DNA from 3 places in the uncultured Zoogloea sp. genome. Region 1 is predicted to be linked to each of the others. Evidence: riboswitches for the same ligand, from Rfam matches in the RefSeq annotation. Region 1 holds a riboswitch; each other region holds the start of a gene.
The links. Region 1 has a riboswitch for cobalamin ahead of Q0672_RS05535 (energy-coupling factor ABC transporter permease). Riboswitches for the same ligand answer to the same signal wherever they lie in the genome.

Region 1 (3,268 bases):
ACCACCTCGGTCACGGTGCGCTGACTCTCGCCCGCCTCGCTGGCGGTGGCCGTGGCGGTCGCCGCGGCTTCGTGCATCTGAGCGGTGATCGCCAGCATGTCGGCCTGGTTGCCGGTGAGGTTGTTGATCAGGTTGCCGGCGTTGAGCATGCCGGCGTTGCTCAGCAGCAGGGTCTTCATCTGGCCGCGCAGATGGGCCGCCATCGACGCCAGCAGGGTGTTGTGGGCGGTCATCGCCGCCTGCAGCCCGCCGTGCAGGCCGGAGCGCTGGCCGATGCGCGCGTAGCGCCCGTCCATCTGCGCCCGGAAGGCGCTTTCGGACTCGCGGAAATACGCCTCCAGCTGGTCGAGCAGATCGTTCATCGCCCACCCCAGCCGGCCGATCTCGTCCTGATCGCCGATGCCGGTGATGCGCGACGAGAAATCCCCCTCGCCGACCTTCCCGGCCAACGCCAGCAGCCCGTCCAGCGGCGCCAGCGCCTGCCGCAGCCGGCGCAGCCCCCAGGCGGCAAGCGCGACGCCCGCCACCAGCCACATCAGCATCAGCGGGTGCGATCCGCCGACGAAGAACCCCGTCACCAGCGCCGCCAGCAGCAGTGCCGCCTGGCCCCACAGGAGCAGCGCCAGCCTAGAGCGCAAGGACGAACTGTTCATAGCCCCTCCCGTTGAGCGCCTTCATCAGCACCGCGGTGCCCGCCTCGATGGCCCGCGCGGCCCCGGCCGCCGCTTCGGCAGTGGCCATCTCCCGGTACAGCGCGCTGGCTGCAGCCACCGCCTCGCGTTGCGGCTTGCGGCGCACCGAGGTGTAACCAACGATGCCGCGCTCCCCGTCCCGGTCCGGCGTCACGGTCGCCAGCACCCAGTAGAAGCTGCCGTCCCTGGCCATGTTCTTCACGTAGCCGATGAACTCCTGCCCCGCCGCGATGTGATCCCACAGCAGCTTGAACACCGCCCGCGGCATGTCCGGGTGGCGGATGATGTTGTGCTGGCTGCCCAGCAGCTCGGCCTCGGTGTAGCCCGATAGCGCGATGAAGATCCGGTTGGCGTAGAGAATCCGGCCCTTTGCGTCGGTCTTGGTGACGATGAAATCATCGTCACCCAGCGAACGCTCGACCGTCGTCGGCGAAACCCTCGGTTTCATGTTGTCCCTCTTCCTTCGTGCCCGCGCTGTCCGCGGTGTTTTGTCTGGTCGGGGTGATCGGACCTGTAATGCGTTGTCGGCACTGCCCGAACCGGGCTGAAGGCAGGATTCATAAAAAGCCGGCCCATCGGCACGAAGGCTTGCCGCGTCGTAGCACATGCGGTTAGACTCCGCCCCGTTACGGGTGCCGAGCCTGCGTCTGCAGGCAAGGTGAAACGGGAAGTCCGGTGACGTCGGGAGCACGCGCTCCCTGGCCATTCCGGCGCAGCCCCCGCTGCTGTAAGCCTGACGAATCTGCTCAACGCCACTGTGCTCGCGCACGGGAAGGTCGGCAGAAGAGGATGAAGGCGAGCCAGAAGACCGGCCTGTGACGTTTTGGTGTGGTATTGGCCCCGGGGTGTGGGCAGAGCCGACCGATGGGCTTGCCCGATCACTGTCCGTCCGTTCCCGTTCCATCCGCCTTTCCGGAACCACGTCCGCCATTGGTCTTCGCCTGCCCGGCCCGCTGGCCACCGGTCCGTCTTTTCGTCTTTCGCTGCTTCTGCGCGCCCCCTGATGCCTTGCCGCACTTCGTCCAATCGTCACGAAGGGAAGCAAGATGCACATCGAACCGGGGTACGTCGCCAGTGCCAAGATCCTCGCCGCCAACGCCGCCGCCGTCGCCCTGTTGGGCAGCCAGTCGGTCCACCTCCTCAAAGCGCCTCAGCTGATCGTCCGCAGCCTGATCGCAGCAGTCGCCTTCACCCTGTTCATGCAGGCCTTCCACCTGCCGGTGGGCCCGTCGGAGCTGCATTTCCTGGGCGCGATGCCGCTCTACCTGGCGCTCGGTTTCGTGCCGACGCTGTTCGGCTTCGCCCTCGGCCTGCTGGCCCAGGGGCTGATCTTCGCGCCGGCCGACCTGCTCCACCTGGGCGTGAATACCCTCTCGCTGGCCCTGCCGCTGGTGCTGGTGCATGCCACACTCGGCCAGCGCCTGCGCGCCGCCGACACGCGGCCCACCCTGCGCAGCATCCTCAAGCTCGACGCGGCCTTCTACGGCGGCGTCACCCTGATGATCGGCTTCTGGCTGGCCATCGGCGAGGTGGCCACACCGCTCAGCGCCTGGCTCTCCTTCGCCTCGTCCTACGCCGCCATCGTGGCCGTCGAGCCGATCCTCACGCTGCTGGCGGTGCATGCCATCGCCCGCAGCCAGCACAGCGCAGTGGTGCGGCTGTGCTTCCAGCCCCAGGCGGTCTGAGCCATGACCGGCAAGGTCTGGTTCGTGGGTGCCGGCCCCGGCGACCCTGAACTCCTCACCGTCAAGGGAAGGCGCCTGCTCGAAAGCGCCGGCGCGATCCTCTACGCCGGCTCGCTGGTGGATCAGGCGGCCACGCTGTTCGCCCCGCCGGGCTGCGAGATCCGCGACTCGAAGGACATGACCCTTGAGGAAATGACCGCCTGGCTCCTCGACCAGAGCGCCCGCCACGCCAGCGTGGTGCGCCTGCAGACCGGCGACCCCGGCCTGTACGGCGCACTGGTCGAGATGACCCGCCCGCTCACCGCCGCCGGCGTCGAGTGGGCGGTGGTGCCCGGCGTGTCGTCGGCCTTCGCGTCGGCCGCCGCCGCCGGCGAGACCCTGACCCTGCCGGAAGTCACCCAGACGGTGATCCTCACCCGCGTGGCCGGGCGCACGCCCATGCCGCCGGGCGAGGAGCTCGAAGCCCTCGCCGCCCACCGCAGCACCCTGTGCATCTTCCTGTCGATCACCCTGCTGCATGAGGTCCAGCGCGCCCTGCGCGCTGCCGGCTGGGCCGAGGACGCGCCGATCCTGGTCGTCCAGAAGGCCAGCTGGCCCGGCGACGAGAAGATCGTCCGCGGCACCCTCGCCGACATCAAGCAGCGCTGTCAGGCCGAGAAGATCGCCAGCCAGGCCATGATCATCGCCAGCCCCACCCTGGGCGCCGCCGACTGGCCGACCCTCGCCCGCTCCAAGCTCTACGACCCCGCCTTCGCACACCGTTTCCGCAAGGCAACGGCCCGCGCACCGGAGAACCCCGCATGAACGACACCGCCATCCTTCTGGTCGGCCACGGCTCCCGCAACCGGGACGGCAACACCGAGATCCTCCACTTCGCCGCCCAGTGGCGCG
Region 2 (3,268 bases), on a different contig from region 1:
CTTGAAGGTGATCCACGGGTGGCCGGTCTCGAAGAGCATGGTGAGCATCCGCCGCCACAGCTGCACGGCCGGGATGCGCTTGAAGAGCCGGATCTCGCCGGCGTCGGCCCGGGCCTCGTGGGCGCAGTAGGCGGCCTCGAAATCGGCGCCGAAGCGGGTGTGAAGGTCCGGCACGTCCGACGGCGAGAACAGCGTCCAGTCGGCGTTGTCCATCACCCGCTTCATGAACAGGTCGGGAATCCAGTTGGCGGTGTTCATGTCGTGGGTGCGGCGGCGCTCGTCGCCAGTGTTCTTGCGCAGGTCGAGGAACTCCTCGATGTCCAGGTGCCAGGTTTCGAGATAGGCGCACACCGCGCCCTTGCGCTTGCCGCCCTGATTGACCGCCACTGCGGTGTCATTCACCACCTTGAGGAAGGGAATCACCCCCTGGCTCTGGCCGTTGGTGCCTTTGATGCGGCTGCCCAGGGCGCGCACCGGGGTCCAGTCGTTGCCCAGGCCGCCGGCGTACTTCTGCAGCAGGGCGTTCTCCTTGACCGCCTGGTAGATGCCTTCCAGGTCATCCGATACCGTGGTGAGGTAGCAGGACGACAGCTGCGAGTGGCGGGTGCCGCTGTTGAACAGGGTCGGCGTCGAGCACATGAAATCGAAGGACGAGATCAGGTTGTAGAACTCGATGGCGCGGGCCTCCCGGTCAATCTCGCCCACCGCGAGCCCCATCGCCACGCGCATGAAGAAGAGCTGCGGCAGCTCGATGCGCCGCCCGTCGATGTGAAGGAAGTAGCGATCGTAGAGGGTCTGCAGGCCCAGGTAGCCAAACTGCCGGTCGCGCTCGGGCACCAGGGCGGCGCCAAGGCGGCCCAGGTCGAATTCGGCGAGGCGCGGGTCGAGGAGTTCGGCATTGATGCCGGTGCGGATGAAGGCCGGCAGGGCCTCGGCGTAGTGGCCGGGCAGGTCGGCCAGGCTCACCGGCTGGCCGAGGACTTCCCGGGCGAGGCTGGCGAGGAGCAGTTGCGCGGTGACCCGGTTGTAGGCTGGCTCCCGCTCAATCAGGCTGCGCGCGGCGAGGATCAGCGCCTGGTCCACGTCGGCCAGCGGGACGCCGTCGTAGAGGTTACGGAGGGCCAGATCGAGCACGGCGTGGGCCGACACCTCGTTGCCCAGGCCGGCGCAGGCGGCCTCGCAGTGGCGGAGCAGGGCGTCGGTGTCGAGGGGAATGCGACGTCCGTCGGCCAGCACGTGGAGGGTCGGCGTGCCCGCGGATGCCATGCCGGCAGCCCGTTCGGCGGCGCGGCGTTCGCGGTAGAGCACGTAGGCCCGGGCCACGTCGTGTTCGCCGGAGCGCATCAGGGCCAGCTCCACCTGATCCTGGATGTCTTCGATGGACACCGTGCCGCCATCGGGCAGGCGGCGGGTGAGGGCGCGCAGCACGGTGTCGGTGAGCCGCGCGACGATCTCCCGGACCCGGGCCGAGCCGCCGCTGGCGCTGCCCTCCACGGCCAAGAAGGCCTTGCTCATGGCGATGGCGATCTTGTCTGCGTTGAAGGCGACGACGGCGCCGTTGCGGCGGATCACCTGCAGGGCGGCGATGGCCGACGCGCTGGCGGATGCGGATGGTGTCTGAACGGTGGCGAGCAAGGCGATTCTCCGAATTGGGGGGCGGAGAATCGAGGACCTGGAACCGCGCCCGGCGCCAACGCGCGGGCGGAAGCCCTGCAATCGGCGCTGGCGCACGGTGGCGACAGGAAGACACCTCGTTTCAGGGACACCCCGCCCCAAAAGCACTGAAGGAATGGGCCATGGCAGGTCTCCTGACTCTCGGGTCGTCGCCTCGTGCCAGCCTTCCCGGAGCGCATCCAGTGGCAGTGGGGGGCACGAAACTCGCCGATTACAGTTGCGGGGGCAGTGCTGGATTTGAGGCGACGGCCTCGCACCAGCTTCCCTTTTCATCCCCTTGCGGGGAACCAATGACGAGGCGGATGGTAGGGGGGTGGTATCCGGCGTGTCAAGCCGGGGCACTGCGGGTAGGGCTGTCGGGGGTTGTCGAGGCCCATATCTAGTCCGCCACGGCAGCGGGTCCGCGGCATGGGGCGAGGTCGGCGAAGTGCGCGCCATTGCAATCCGTCTTGGCCGGGTTTATGCTCGATTCGTCAAGGAGGTGCTGCGAAAATGCGAGTCCGTTTCTTTGGCGCGGCCGGCGAAGTGACCGGTTCGTGCACCCTGGTGGAAGCCGGCGATGTGCGCTTCCTGGTCGATTGCGGGATGTTCCAGGGCGGGCGCGAGGCCCGGGCCAAGAACCTCCGGGCGCTGGATTTCGGCTTTGACGTGCGGGACATCGACTTCGTGCTGCTGACCCACGCCCACATCGACCACTCCGGCTTGCTGCCGCGGCTGGCGGTGCTGGGCTTCCGCGGCCCGATCTACGCCACGCCCGCCACCATCGACCTGCTGGCGGTGCTCCTGCCCGACAGCGCCCACATCCAGGAGAAGGAATCCGAGTGGCAGCTGCGCCACCAGCACCGCCGGGGCGGGAGCGAGCGGGGCGTGGCAGCGCCGCTCTACACCGTGGCCCAGGCCCAGACCACCCTCGGCCTGCTGCAGCCGGCGCCCTACGGCAGGACCATCGAGCCGGCGCCGGGCATCGCGGTGCGCTTTCATGATGCGGGGCACATCCTGGGTTCGGCGTGGCTGGAGGTAACCGCCGCGGGCGAGGGGCGGCCGCGCCGGCTGGTGTTCTCCGGTGACATCGGGATGCGCGACCGGCCGGTGCTGAACGACCCGGAGACGATCATCCCGTCGGCCGACCTGCTGCTCATCGAATCCACCTACGGCGACCGCCTGCACCGCCCCCTGCCCGAGACCGAGGAGGAGATCATCGCCGCCATCGGCCGCACCCGGGCCTGCCACGGCAACCTGGTGATCCCGTCCTTCGCGGTGGGGCGCACCCAGGAGATCATCTACATCCTGGCCGACCTGGTGCGGCAGGGAAGGCTGGAGCCGCTCAAGGTGTTCGTGGATTCGCCCATGGCTAACGAGGCGACACGCATCACCCTGGCTCACCCGGCGCTCCTCGACAGCGAGACGCGGGATCTGCTTGAGTGGCTGAAGGCCCACCCGAACAAGCTGAAGCTGGAGTTCGTGGCCGACGTTGAAGCCTCCCGGGCGCTCAACGACGTGCGCAGCGGGGCGATCATCATCTCGGCCAGTGGCATGTGCGAGGCTGGGAGGATCAAATACCACCTGCGGGAGAACCTGCCGCGCAGCGAATGCA
Region 3 (3,268 bases), on a different contig from region 1:
TCGCCTGGCTGCGCGGCCTCAAGACCACCTATTACCTGCGCACCCTGGGCGCCAGCCAGCTCGAAAAATCCGGTGGCCGCGACGACACCCCGCCCGCCGACGAAGCCCCCCGCTTCTGCGCCATCGACAACCCGGAATGCGAGGCCTGCCAATGAGCACCGCCCGCTTCAACGACTGGGACATTCCCGCGCCGGCCCCGGTGCCCGCCATGGCCACCGACGCCCGGGCTGCCATCAACGCCGCCGACAAGCGCATCGTCGGCGGCCGGGCCGACATCAACCAGCTCGCCCCGTTCAAATACCCCTGGGCGTGGGAGTTCTTCCTCAAGGCCAACCGCAACCACTGGACGCCGCTCGAAATCTCCATGGCCCAGGACGTGCACGACTATCACCACAAGCTCACCGACGCCGAGCGCCACGTCTTCGAAAACGTGCTGGCCTACCTCACCACCTCCGACATCCTCGCCATGCGCAACATCGGGCTGGCGGTGATGGAGAAGATGAGGGCGCCCGAACTGCAGATCTACCAGGCCCGCCAGGTGTACGAGGAAGCCCTGCACACCTGGACCTACCAGCACTGCATCGAGACCATCGGCCTCGACCAGCAGGAGATCTACAACCGCTACCGGGTGGTGCCGGCCATTCACGGCAAGATCGCCCTCGCCAGCCGCCGCCTGGAACGGGTGATGCGCCCGGATTTCGACCTGCGTGACCGGGCCAACCTCCACGAGTTCGCCCTGTCCTACTTCTTCTTTGCGGCGATCTTCGAAGGCTGCTGGTTCTACAACGGCTTCACGCCCATCTTCGCCCTGCAGCGCCGGGGCCTGATGAAGGGCGCCGCCGAGCAGCTCCAGTACATCATGCGTGACGAGGTGCTCCACTGCGCCTTCGGCATCCGCGTGGTGCGCGAGCTGCTGAAGGAGGAAGGGCTCAGCCTCGACCCCGCCGTCCTGCGCACCCTGTGGGATGAAGCCGAGGCCGCCGAGGCCGACTACGCCGCCTACATCCTGGGTTCGCCCATCCTGGGCTACAACGCCGGGCTGCACATGGATCAGTTCCGCTTCATGGCCAACCGCCGCGCCCGTCAGGTGGGGCTGGCCGAACCCTTCCCCGGCGCCACCAACGTGCTGCCCTGGCTCGACGAGCAGGCCAACCTGCGCAAGGAGAAGAACTTCTTCGAAACCCGCGTCACCGAGTACCAGACGGGCGGCGCGCTAGCCTGGGATTGACCCGGCCAGCGCCTGCCCGGCGCCGCGCAGCCGGCGCCAAGCCCGATCCCGGGCGGCTGCACCCCCTGCGACAGGTGCCTGGTTCCGCCCTTCCGGCGAAACCGGGTGAAACGGGAACGGGGTACGCGGCGGCCAGTCCGCCGCCAAGCCCCGGCTGCCCCCGCAACGGTAGGCAAGTGCGGACCCTTCACGGCTGGCTTCTCCCGAAGCCGCCCGCCACTGGATACGTCCGGGAAGGCGAAGGGTCAAGACTTGCGAGCCCGGAGACCGGCCTGCCGCGCCACGCCATCTGCCCCACCGGGCAGGTGGATCTGCCATCGACCGTCCGCGGGGTAGCGGACAGTCCGACCAGGAGCCTCACCATGTCCCACACCCACACCCCGGCCACCGCGGCCCAGCCCCTTCCCACCACCGCCGACGACCTGCGCGATCCCCTCGACCGCCTGCTGCCAGCCCCCGCGCCGGGCGAGCTGTTCTCCCTCGTCGACGTGGTCTTTCCCGGCCAGTCGAACCACCATGGCACCCTCTTCGGCGGCGCCGCGCTGGCGATGATGGACAAGTTCGCCTTCGTCCTTGCCAGCCGCCGGCTACGCCGCACCGTCGTCACCGCCGCCCTCAGCCAGACCCACTTCCGCTCACCAGTGCCCGCCGGCCATCTGGCCGAGGTGAGCGGGCGGATCGTCCGCACCGGGCGCCGCTCGGTGGACGTGGAAGCCCGCCTGTGCGCCGAGGACATGCTCACCGGCGAACGCACCCTCTGCCTCACCGGGCATTTTGTGATGGTGGCAGTGGGCGACGAGACGGAATCCACCGAATCCATCCCCCTCCTGGACGCCGTACCCGCCGACGTGGTGCGGGTGGTGGAGATCGTCTTTCCCGGGCAGGTCAATCACCGGGGCATCCTCCACGGTGGGCAGGCCCTCGACTGGCTGGGCAAGGCTGCGCTGGTCGCCGCCACCCGCCGGGCCCGCAAGCCGGTGGTGATGGCTTCCAGCGAGACCCTCGACTTCGTCGCCCCGGCCCGGGTGGGCGACATCGTCGAGACCCGCGCCCGGGTCAGCTCGGTGGGACGCACCTCACTCTGCGTGGAGGTGACCATGACCGCCGAGACACCCCGGCAGGCCGGGTCGCGGCTGTGCACGCGGGCATCGTTCGTCTTCGTGGCCATCGACGAAGCGGGCCGCCCCACGCCGGTCGGCGCAGCCCATCAGTCCGGGAGCGCGGGATGAACCCCCAGTCCACCTCCCTGCGTCTGGGGGGCGACGCCCGCCTGCGGGTGCTCGCCCACCTCCTCGCCCTCAACCCGGCCGAAAGGGTCAGCCGCTTCAACGCGCCCCAGTCTGACACCAGCATCCGGGCCTATGTGGCGCGCGTCGATTTTGCCCGCGACCTCGTGCTGGCAATCGGCCCGGCGGAGCATCCACCCCTCGCCCTGGCGCATCTGGGCGTCGCCGGAAACAGCGGCGAGCTGGGCTTCAGCGTGCTCGCACCCTGGCGCGGGGCGGGTCTGGCCACCCGGCTGTTTGAAGCGGTAGTCGCCTGGGCGGAGGGCAACGGCCTGGAGCGGGTGCTGTGCATCGAAGGCCACCCGGCCGCCCGGCGGATCGTGGCCAGGCTCGGCCTGCGCAAGTTGCAGCGTTTCGAGCCACCACGGCTGACGGTGCTGGTCTCGCCTGCCGCACCCAGCCCGACCACGCCACGTACCCGGGCCAGCCCGAACCCTATCCCCTGCTGATCCACCCGGGCGCACAGCCGCGTGCTGCGCGCCCGAAACAGACGCAGTCACCGCCGAATCCACTTACACTCCCCGGCCCTCACGCCCCAAGCCCTGATGAAACACCGCCTTCTCCGCCTGCTTCACCTCGCCCACCGCTGGCTCGGCATCGTCACTGGGGTGCTGATCCTCGGCTGGTTCGTGTCGGGCATCGTGATGCTCTACGTGCCCTTCCCCAAGCTGACGACCGAGGAGCGGCTGGCACACCTCGAACCACTGCAGCCGGACGCCATCCGCATCAGCCCGGCCGTCGCCGCCCAGGCTTG

Region 2: linked by a shared signal. The riboswitch ahead of Q0672_RS07480 (ribonucleoside-diphosphate reductase subunit alpha) and the one ahead of Q0672_RS05535 (energy-coupling factor ABC transporter permease) in region 1 are both predicted to bind cobalamin.
Region 3: linked by a shared signal. The riboswitch ahead of Q0672_RS07470 (hotdog domain-containing protein) and the one ahead of Q0672_RS05535 (energy-coupling factor ABC transporter permease) in region 1 are both predicted to bind cobalamin.

The regions. Positions count from the first base shown of each region.
Region 1 covers NZ_CALAYQ010000038.1:80,716-83,983, forward strand. The annotation lists gene Q0672_RS05525 (methyl-accepting chemotaxis protein) at 1-653, opposite strand, end outside; gene Q0672_RS05530 (PAS domain-containing protein) at 628-1,140, opposite strand; cobalamin riboswitch at 1,306-1,524, shown strand; gene Q0672_RS05535 (energy-coupling factor ABC transporter permease) at 1,739-2,377, shown strand; gene cobM (precorrin-4 C(11)-methyltransferase) at 2,381-3,181, shown strand; gene Q0672_RS05545 (sirohydrochlorin chelatase) at 3,178-3,268, shown strand, end outside.
Region 2 covers NZ_CALAYQ010000055.1:8,693-11,960, forward strand. The annotation lists gene Q0672_RS07480 (ribonucleoside-diphosphate reductase subunit alpha) at 1-1,635, opposite strand, end outside; cobalamin riboswitch at 1,781-1,981, opposite strand; gene Q0672_RS07485 (MBL fold metallo-hydrolase) at 2,167-3,268, shown strand, end outside.
Region 3 covers NZ_CALAYQ010000055.1:4,443-7,710, reverse strand. The annotation lists gene Q0672_RS07480 (ribonucleoside-diphosphate reductase subunit alpha) at 1-155, shown strand, start outside; gene Q0672_RS07475 (ribonucleotide-diphosphate reductase subunit beta) at 152-1,228, shown strand; cobalamin riboswitch at 1,291-1,519, shown strand; gene Q0672_RS07470 (hotdog domain-containing protein) at 1,591-2,457, shown strand; gene Q0672_RS07465 (GNAT family N-acetyltransferase) at 2,454-2,963, shown strand; gene Q0672_RS07460 (PepSY domain-containing protein) at 3,060-3,268, shown strand, end outside.